Regions from separate parts of the Bradyrhizobium sp. ERR14 genome, predicted to be linked through region 1. Evidence: predicted binding sites of a transcription regulator. Region 1 holds the regulator's gene; the other holds the start of a gene.
What was found. Region 1 encodes LexA, which represses DNA repair genes until DNA is damaged. Its sites were predicted from a motif close to TGTTCNNNNTGTGTTCNG; they were not measured.
Positions count from the first base shown of each region.

Region 1 (5,061 bases):
CCACGTCATTTGCCGAGGTCGACAAATCCTGCCTGCATCCGGCGACCGCCACCAACGCGCCGAGCGTCTTCAGCGCATTCCCGCTATTCGACCACGATCCCTATCGATACTGAGTGAAAGGATGCAAGTGAACTCGCTTTCTCCCGGCAGCGCGGATGCGCTTCTGTTCGATCTCGGGCGCGTGGTGCTCGACATCGACTTCTCCAAGGCGATCGCCTGCTGGGCGGGACATGCCGGCTGCCAGCCCGAGGCCATCGTCGCGCGCTATGTGCGTGATGAGGCTTACCGGCTGCACGAGGTCGGCAAGATCAGCGACGAGGACTATTTCGCCTCGCTGCGTGCTTCGCTCGGCATCGGCATTTCGGACGCCCAGTTCCTGGAAGGCTGGAACGCGATCTTCGCCGGCGAGATGCCTGACATCGCCGAGCTGCTGCCGCGCGCGGCGAAGCAGATGCCGCTCTACGCCTTCTCCAACACCAACCGGCCGCATGTCGACTATTTCTCGAAGGAATACGGCGAACTGCTCGGCCATTTCCGCGCGCTATATCTGTCGTCCAGCATCGGCCTGCGCAAACCGGATGCGGAAGCCTTCGACCATGTCGTCGCCGCCATCGGCGTGCCCGCAGGACGTATCGTTTTCTTCGACGATCTCGCCGAGAATGTTGAAGGCGCGCGGTCGCGCGGACTGACAGCGGTGCATGTGACGTCGCCGCGCGACGTCGGGAACGCCTTGACGGCATTGGGCATCTGACGATCTCCGCGCAGCGGGAGACGCCAACGTCGCACAAGTCTTCCGGAACCAATTTTTGCCCAAAATGAGGAACCAGAGCGCTTTGTGTATTTTTGTACGGAGTTCCGGGAACGGAATGGCCCCTTACGGACTCTTGAGTCCGTTGGGACTTCTACACCGGACTTATGCACGTGCTGGGCAAAACCTATCTCACCAAGCAAGCCTCTCTCCTGCTCGAATTCGCAAGAACCACCTCGGATTCGGACCTTTCCGCCAAGCTGATCAGCAAGGCCGCCGACCTGAAATCCCAGGCCGATCCGCTGCCCGACAAGGATCAAGGGCCGAAGGCTCCCGACGTCGCGCTGGACGCCGGGCCGGACCGGCCGAGCGGGAGTTGAGCGATGCTGGCCGTGGCGCTCGTCATTCTCGTCCTCGCCATGGCCACCCTCCTGCCGATCGGTCTCGTTCTCTGGATCATGCCACGCCAAGCCTGAGCCTGCCTTCCATTCTGGGCCGGATGCGGCAGGATAAATCCTGCCCGCTCCGCCATTTTGCCTCTGCCCCCGCGCTCGGCTAGAAGACTGTCGGAACATTTCATCCGAACGTGCCGAGCAGGAGTTTCGCCGTGGCCTTGATGCCGGTTTCCGACGCCCTTGCTACGGTGCTGGCGGGTGCAGAGCCGCTGCCTGCAGAGATGGTTTCACTCGACGAAGCCTACCATCGCGTGCTCGCGCAGGACGTCGCTGCGCGGCGCACCCAGCCGCCCCAGGCGATGTCGGCGATGGACGGCTATGCCGTGCGCGCGGCCGATGCGGCAACAATGGATTCCAGGCTGACGATGATCGGTGAGGTCGCAGCGGGCCGTCCGTTCACGGGAAAGGTCGGCGCCGGCGAAGCCGTACGGATCTTCACCGGCGGCGTCGTTCCGGACGGCGCGGATGCGGTCGTGATCCAGGAGGACACGATCGCCGAAGGCAAGCACATAACGATCAAGGAAGCCGCGATCGTGGGTCGGCACATCCGCCCCGCCGGCGTCGATTTCCGCGAGGGCGACGTTCTCCTGCGCAAGGGAACCCGTCTGACGGAGCGCGATCTCGCCCTCGCCGCCGGAATGAACCACCCGCAACTCGCCGTTTGCCGCCGTCCGAAGGTCGCGATTCTCGCCACCGGCGACGAACTGGTGATGCCGGGCTCAACGCCCGGGCACGGCCAGATCGTCTATTCCAACGGCTATGCCCTGCACGCGCTCGCCCGCAGCGAAGGCGCCGAGACCATCGACCTCGGTGTCGCCGCCGATACGCTGGAGGCCACCACCGCCGGCATCCGCCGCGCGCGTGAAAGCGGCGCCGACATCCTGGTCACGACCGGAGGCGCATCGGTCGGCGACCACGATCTGGTCCAGCAGGCGCTCAAGGACGAAGGCATCGCGATGGCGTTCTGGAAGATCGCGATGCGGCCCGGCAAGCCGATGATGCACGGGCGGTTAGGGGCGATGGGCGTCATCGGCCTGCCCGGCAATCCCGTGTCGTCCTACGTCTGCGCCTTCCTGTTCATGGTGCCGCTGATTCGCGCGCTATCAGGCCGTTCCGTGATTCATCATCATCGCGAGCGCGTCGTGCTGGGCCGCGATCTCGGCGCCAACGACCAGCGCGAGGATTATCTGCGCGCGCGCCTGGAAAAGCGCGACGATGGCGCGCTCGTCGCCCTTCCCGTCAGCCATCAGGACTCCTCTCTGCTTGCGAATCTTGCTGCAGCACAGGTACTTCTCGTGCGCGCACCGTTTGCGCTGAAGGCCGAGGCCGGCAGCCCCTGCGAGGTGCTGCGGCTCCCCGTCTGAACTGCGCCGCCACACGCATTCCGTGAGTTTCGTTCTGTTCACGGTAAATTAAGCAGTTGCGGAACACATATCGAACATATAGTGTCCGTTCATGATTTGTTTCGAGATGTAGCCGCTTATCGCTGAACTCATCGTCTCGGAATCGAACGACATCAACCGGGGGACTTTGTTCGAGATGTTAACGCGCAAACAATACGAGCTTCTGCGGTTCATCAGCGAGCGCTTGAAGGAAAGCGGCGTGCCGCCGTCCTTCGACGAGATGAAGGATGCGCTCGACCTGCGCTCGAAGTCAGGCATCCATCGCCTGATCACCGCGCTCGAGGAGCGCGGCTTCATCCGCCGCCTGCCCAACCGCGCCCGGGCCATTGAAGTGATCAAGCTGCCGGAGCTCCAGGCTGCCGCCGGCAACCGACGCGGCTTCACGCCAAGCGTCATCGAGGGCAATCTCGGCAAGCTACGCGCGAGCTCCAGCCCGTCCGCGGACGAGGGCGAGCGACCCGTTGCGGTGCCCGTGATGGGCCGCATCGCGGCCGGTACTCCGATCGAGGCTTTGCAGACCCGCAGCCACACGATCAGCGTGCCGCCCGACATGCTCGGCTCCGGCGAGCATTACGCGCTCGAAGTGCGCGGTGATTCCATGGTCGAGGCCGGCATCCTCGACGGCGACATGGCGCTGATCCAGCGCAACGAGAGCGCCGATACCGGCGACATCGTGGTGGCACTGATCGACGACGAGGAAGCCACGCTCAAGCGCTTCCGCCGCCGCGGCGCCTCGATCGCGCTGGAGCCCGCCAATGCCGCTTATGAGGTGCGCATCCTGCCGCCGAACCGCGTGAAGATTCAGGGCAAGCTGATCGGGCTTTACCGCAAGTACTGATACCGGAAGTACTCGATACTGAAGTCTTTAGCGCCTCGCGCGCGCCTTCGATCGGCCTCGCCGATCAGAGATTGGAGCGGATAACGGTCCGCTCCGGCTGGATAGTCTTTCTGGTATCGCACAGATTGTCCGGCCCCTCCTCCTTTCGCGACATCCTCGGCAGGCCGCGCGACGCAACATCGCTTCGCGGCCTTTCGAGTTCGAGGGGGGACGGCCCAAATGCGCAGCTCGTTTGAGTGCAGCCGCAGCAACGCTGATCGCATCACCAGCATCGCGTTGCCGCGCAATCGCATCACTCCGCCGGTCGTTGACACGCGCGGTTGTCGAGACGCGGCTGCCAAATGCACGGAAGCCGACTTTGTTCCTAACAAATTCGGAAAAGATGGAAAAGATAATGTGATCGGGGCTCGCGGATCCCAGCCGCAGATTTGCCTACAACCGAGCAGACCGTCACGTGCTTCCACTCTGGTAGGGGCCTGCGCCTCCGAAAGAGGTGCGGGTCGCTATCTCTGCATTGAGGAGCACCCGATGTGTGACTACAGCCTGCATGCCGTCGCGACGCGCCCCGCAGAAGTCGGCGAGACGATCGTTACGACAACATTCCGCGGCACCTCGACGCGCGGCTTCGCCTCCGAAGCCGATCTCTCCGTCGCGGTCTGCCTGCTGCCGGGGACGGAGCTCGCCTTCGCCGACGACGTCCGTTACGACAACCGCTGGATCTGGACGCGCACCGTCAACTCCCGCGTCGGCAAGTTCGGCAAGATCGATCCGCACATTCCCGATCGCCATCATGACGCGATCGAATTCCCGGACGGCAAATCCGTGCTGGTGACGCAACTGGTCGAAGGCCAGCGCGCAACCGTGCTGCAACTGCCGGTGACCCAGCCGATCGGCGAGCGCGAGCACAAGCCGCAGATCATCGCCGACAGTCGCCCGACGGTCACACGACTGCCGATCGGCTGACGCCCTCCGCCCGATAAGCCGAGGGCCAGGATTGAAATGCCGTCGCCGGCCGAGGCCGGCGAGCCCGGTGGGTTTTTGTTTCATGAAATTCGATCGGCGAGCGCCGCCGCCTCGCCTCGTCGCCGCACGAAGTTTGAGCCGTGCTGCCTGAATTTTGAACGTCCGCTCCGCAGCCAAATGACCGATGCTGTCGTGGTTTGAGGCGGCGGACACGCTCGATGAAAACCTTCATTCGCGTCGTTGAACTCTGGGTGCCTGACCGGACGCGCATGCGGCTGGAATTCGGCGGCGGCCTCTACGATGAAGGGCTGTCCGCGTTCAAGGCCGTCAGCGAAGAGCTGCACTTCGGATATGACGAGGGGCTTCCAGGCAAGGCCTGGGCCTGCGGCCATCCCGTCATCCTCACGAAATTCGCCAACTCCTATTTCAAGCGGATCGATCAGGCCGTCGCGGCCGGCCTCACCTGCGGCGTGGCGGTGCCGGTGTTCGCAGGCGAATTCCTGCAAGCCGTGATGGTGCTGTTCTGCGGCGACGACGAGGCGCATGTCGGCGCGATCGAGCTCTGGCACAACGATCCTGATCTCTCCCACGAGATGGGCCTCGTCGACGGCTATTACGGCGCGGCGGACATGTTCGAATTCAACTCCCGCCACA
Region 1 is NZ_JACIHD010000001.1:1,039,151-1,044,211, forward strand. Features, by position in the region: gene GGD62_RS05135 (alpha-hydroxy acid oxidase) at 1-113, shown strand, start outside; gene GGD62_RS05140 (HAD family phosphatase) at 122-751, shown strand; gene GGD62_RS05145 (hypothetical protein) at 922-1,128, shown strand; gene glp (gephyrin-like molybdotransferase Glp) at 1,356-2,567, shown strand; gene lexA (transcriptional repressor LexA) at 2,743-3,444, shown strand; gene GGD62_RS05160 (hypothetical protein) at 3,973-4,407, shown strand; gene GGD62_RS05165 (GAF domain-containing protein) at 4,626-5,061, shown strand, end outside.

Region 2 (5,061 bases), on a different contig from region 1:
CATCGAGGCGGGCGATGTCATCACCGCCGTCAACGGCACCGCGATCAAGGATTCCCGCGACCTCGCCCGCACGATCGCGACCCTTGCGCCTGGCAGCTCAGTGAAGCTCGACGTCTTCCACAAAGGCGACAGCAAGACGGTGACGCTCGCGCTCGGCGAACTGCCGAACGAAAGGCAGGCCAAGGCCGATGTTGGCAAGGACCAGCCGGGCCCCGGCACGCCGCGCCTCGGTCTTGCTTTGGCTCCGGCCGGTGACGTCCAGGGCGCTGGCCAGAAGGGCGTTGTCGTCACCGAAGTCGATCCGCAAGGGCCTGCGGCGCAGCGCGGCATCCAGACCGGCGACGTCATCCTCAATGTCGGCGGCAAGGCCGTCGCCAATGTCGGCGATGTCCGCTCCGAGCTGGCGCAGGCCAAATCGTCCGGCAAGCGCAGCGTGCTGTTGCAGGTCAAAGGCGCGCAGGCGACCCGCTTCGTCGCGGTCCCACTCGCCTGAGGCGAACCTCGATCGGCATAGATCAAGAAAGGCGGCCCTCGTGGCCGCCTTTTTCGTTCGCCTTCAGGACAGCCGGGATGCGATCGATAACATTCTCGTTAACGGCAGCGACGATGACGCGGTTCGTCCGAAAAAGCCGTGTTCGCTCATCAAAGTTCCGAACCGTGCAGGTCGCCGGCGGCAACGATGCCACCGGGACGCAAGCGTGGAACTTCGAACTTGCCGCCGGCTTCTGGAACTGGCCGCTGGTTCGCATTTGATCGGTGCCGACATGGATCGATTGAAGCTCTCGCTGAGGAGTGCGCTGCTCGTGGCGCCATTCGTGCTGTGGGGCGGAGACGCTCTCGGGCGGGACGACGGCCGCTACGCGGATTCACCCCTGAAGCCCTGGTTCGACAGTTTGCGCAGCCACCTTGGTCCGTGCTGCTCGGATGCGGATGGCTTTGCCGTCGCCGATCCCGACTGGGAGTCGCATAACGGGCATTATCGCGTGCGTCTCGACGGCGAGTGGATCGAGGTGCCGGACGAAGCCGTCATCACCGAGCCGAACCGGGCCGGCCGCACCATGGTGTGGCCGGTGAAGACCGCGTTCGGGGTTTCGATCCGCTGCTTCATGCCGGGCAGCATGATCTGACGCGGGTCAGGGTCAGCGCTTGCTGGATTTGCGCTTCGACGATTTCTTGCTTGTCTTCTTCGTCGTCCTCTTCTTGGACGTCTTCTTGGAAGTCTTCTTGGCAGCCTTCTTCGGGACCTTCTTGCCCTTCTTGCGTGCCTTCGACAGTCCGATCGCGATCGCCTGCTTGCGACTCTTCACGCGTCCGCCACGGCCTTTGCGACCGCTCTTTGCCGTGCCCTTCTTGTAGCGGCGCATCTCGCTCTCGACATCACTGCCGGAGCTGCGCGAGTAGCGGCGTTTCTTTGCCTTGCGTGCCATGCATGTTCTCCCTTGGCCGGGGAGAACCATTCGACACGGGCATGGTTCCCGAAGGACGCGGACAGCGTTCCAGGCGCAGCCTAGAAGGAATTCGCCAGCTCGATCTCGGCTTCCAGCACCTGGATGCGACGTGCGGCCTCGCTGAAGGACAGATCGCGCGCATATTGCGCGGGCTGATACGCTTCTTCACTCAGCCGTTTCAGCCTGAGCCCCTGCGACCGTGTCATCTGCTCGGCGAGGAAAACCCTGGCGTCGTATTTGCCTTGAACCTGCATGTCGCTTCTCCGCTCTGAAATCGTGACTTGACTATATGTTCTTATTTTGTTCTAACAAGCTATGGACAACAGAATTAATGAAATTCGACGTCAAATCAGCGCCTTGAGGGTTGAGATGGCCGGCGTCGAGGCCTCCGTGCGCGATCTCATCAACGGCGACCGCGATTGCGTCCAGCAGGCCTTGGCGCAGATGGATTTGCGCCGGAAGGTCAATTTGCTGATCGGCGAATGGAAGGCTGCCGGCGGTGGCGATGTCCTGCCTGACGTTCGCGACCGGGTGCGCCTTCGTCTCGTGAAGACAGTCATTAGTCCCGAGCGCGCGAGCACGCGGCGCTGAAACCTTTTGGGGGCGTCGTGGAGGAAGACCCGGACACTTACCGGATCTTGAGGTTGCGCGCCGAGATTCTCGAATTGGGTTCTGCCATCCGGCAATTGCAGCGTGCCGGTCTCGATGATGCTGCGGCCCAACTTCTGATCGGACGCAAGCGGGCGCAGCTCGAACAACTCGTGAAGACGAATGCTGCGAACCGCGCGCTCAACTCTGAAACGCGTCGCCCGTAATGAGCTGACGCGGGCGCTCGACGCTGTTGGCTCAAGAAACGAGAAAAAAGCCCCGCGTCGCGGCGGGGCTTTTGATGTCGTGTCGGCCTGAGCTCACTTGGTATTGCTTATGCCCTTGCTGCTCTGGTTCGTCATGGTGCCGCCCTGGTCCGAGCCGGGCCCGGAGCCGCCCTGGCCGGAAGGATCCGCGCCCTTCGAGGCCTTGGTGTTGGCGCCGGTGGTCTGCGAGGACGACATCGATGATCCGTGTTTCGCCTTGTGCGACTTGGCCTGTGCGGCGAGCGGCGCGGCGGCGAGGCCGGTGGCCAACATTGCGGTGAGAACGAGCTTGGCCGTTGTCATGCGGGGAACTCCCTGAGTTAAATTGACGCAGGCAGCCAACCTCCATTTGCCGAAGGAGTTCCCGACAAACGCATCTGCCGCGCGCACGCGCGCTTCAAGATTGCTTGTCCTCAGCGAGGATGAACACGACGCCGGTGAGTGTCGCGCCGATCGCGAACGTCGTCACCAATGTGAGGGCGAAGACGATTACGGCCTGGCTTCCGCCGTGATCGAGCAGCCTGGCGACGGCGGGATTGGACAGGATCAGCGCGAGGCTGAAGGCGAGGCCGAGGGCTGCGCCCATCATCGCATGCGTCATCAGCTTGATGAGGCCGGTGGGAGAGATCAGGTCCGACGACTTTTTTGCGCGCATGGGAACTGCATCCCGAACTGACATGCAAACGCGGACGATATTCACCGGTTCCAAACGCATGAAGGAATTGTCATCACCGGCTTCATCCGACGTTCATGCCGGGCCTGCGAGGATAAGCGTCGGCAAAACGGGAACATTCGATATGGGTAAGGTAGTCTTTCTTTACCGCTCGCTGGCCTATCGCAACGCGGCTGCGGACATGCTGCGCAAGGCCCGCAAACTGCCGCGCGGCGCGGAGCGAAGTGCGGCCCGCCGCTACGCGAGGGCGCTACGCGATCTCGCTCAGACGGAAGCCTGGCTCGAAGGCCGCCTTGCCGAGGAAGCGCGGCCGGCGCGGCAAACCAGGATGGCGGCGTCGGGCTAAAGCATGATCCGGAAAAGTGCGCAGCGGTTTTCCGAAAAGATCATGCTCGAATGACGACCTAAAGCGCGATGACGATTCATCCTGATCGCATCGCGCTTCAGCCCGAGGCGCGTTGCAATTCGGCGGAGCCGGGGGCGTCGAATTTTCCGGGTGCGGTCGTCGCCGTCTTGCGTGTCAGCGGCACCTCGAGGCGGCACAACAGTCCTTCGGCTCGCCAATCGAATTGCGCCTGTCCACCGAGCTGGGACTCGACGCTCGCAAGCAGGCTCCGCGTGCCGAAGCCGCGAGATTTCGGGGTCATGACGAGCGGACCGCCGGACTCTTCCCACCTCAGCGTCAGCAGCTGGTCCTCGACCTGCCAGCCGATCATGAGCCGTCCCGACCTGGTCGAGAGTGCGCCATACTTGGCCGAGTTGGTGAAGAGCTCGTGCAACGCGAGCGCCAGCGTCTGAGCCGTCGCCGGCACCAACTGGACCTCCGGACCCGCCAATACGATCTGGCCGCCGAGCGAATAGGGCGCAAGCTCCTCGTCGATCAGCTTGGATAGCTCCGCGCCCTGCCAGCTCGATAGCGACAGGATGGTGTGCACGCGCGCCAGCGCATTGATGCGCCCCTCGACGGCATTGACATAGGCCTTGACCTCGTCGGCACGGGTGAGGCGCACGATGGACTGCGCCAGCGCCAGCGCATTCTTGGCGCGATGATCGACTTCCCGCGCCAGCAGATTCTGCCGTTCCTCGGCTCGCTTGCGTTCGGTGATGTCCACGGTGACACCGCTCACGCGCACGACACGACCGCTGTCGTCGACCGTCGCGGCCGCCGTGCCGACGCACCAGCGCACCTCGCCGTCGGGCCGTACAATGCGAAACTCGGTCTCATAGGCCCGCGTGCCCTTGTTGAACTCGGCGATCGCCTTGCGCAACTGATCGACGTCGTCGGGATGCAACAGCGCCTGAACGTTGGCCGGATTGACCTCGAAGCTCTCCGGGCCGACGCCAAAGATGCGATATTGCCCCTCGTCCCACATCCAGTCGCCGCTGATCCAGTCCCAATCCCAGGAGCCCATCTTGCCGGCGGCGATGGCCATGCTGCGCCGCTGCTCGCTCTCGCGCAACTTCGCGGTGGAGTTCTCCAGTTCCGCGGTGCGCGCGCGGACGCGGTCCTCGAGCTCCTGGTTCAGCCGTTCCAGCTCGCGGGTCTTGCGGTACAGCTCGGCAAACACCTTGATCTTGGCGCGCAGCACCTCCGGCACGACCGGGACCGGCACGTAGTCGACCGCGCCCATCTCGTAGCCGCGCAACCGGTCGATGTCGCTGACCTGGATGGCGGAGATGAAGATCATCGCGGTCTTCTGGAAGCGCGGATGCTCGCGGATCATCGCGGCGAGCTCGAAGCCGTCGAGCTCGGGCATGCAGACGTCGACCAGGATCACCGCGATCTCGGTCTTGAGCAGCACCTCCAGCGCCTCGCGTCCGGACGAAGCGATCACGAGGTTCTCGCCGAGTTCCTTCAGGATCACCTCATAGGCGAGCAGCTTGGCCGGCTGGTCGTCGACGAGCAGGATGTTGACCTTTTCGTGGTCCATTCGCGGGCCCAACTCAGCGGTGCAGCCACATGCGGATCGCAAGCAGCAATTGATCGGTGTTGACGGGTTTGGCGAGGTAATCGGACGCGCCGGCTTCGAGGCACTTTTCCCGGTCACCCTTCATCGCCTTGGCGGTCAGCGCGATGATCGGAAGG
Region 2 is NZ_JACIHD010000019.1:100,857-105,917, reverse strand. Features, by position in the region: gene GGD62_RS32965 (Do family serine endopeptidase) at 1-493, shown strand, start outside; gene GGD62_RS32960 (hypothetical protein) at 765-1,127, shown strand; gene GGD62_RS32955 (DUF6496 domain-containing protein) at 1,140-1,427, opposite strand; gene GGD62_RS32950 (DUF3072 domain-containing protein) at 1,508-1,702, opposite strand; gene GGD62_RS32945 (hypothetical protein) at 1,818-2,039, shown strand; gene GGD62_RS32940 (hypothetical protein) at 2,057-2,263, shown strand; gene GGD62_RS32935 (hypothetical protein) at 2,357-2,605, opposite strand; gene GGD62_RS32930 (hypothetical protein) at 2,700-2,957, opposite strand; gene GGD62_RS32925 (hypothetical protein) at 3,100-3,321, shown strand; gene GGD62_RS32920 (HWE histidine kinase domain-containing protein) at 3,419-4,906, opposite strand; gene GGD62_RS32915 (HAMP domain-containing protein) at 4,920-5,061, opposite strand, start outside.
Region 2: the regulator LexA is predicted to act here: its motif matches at 1,739-1,756, upstream of GGD62_RS32950 (DUF3072 domain-containing protein).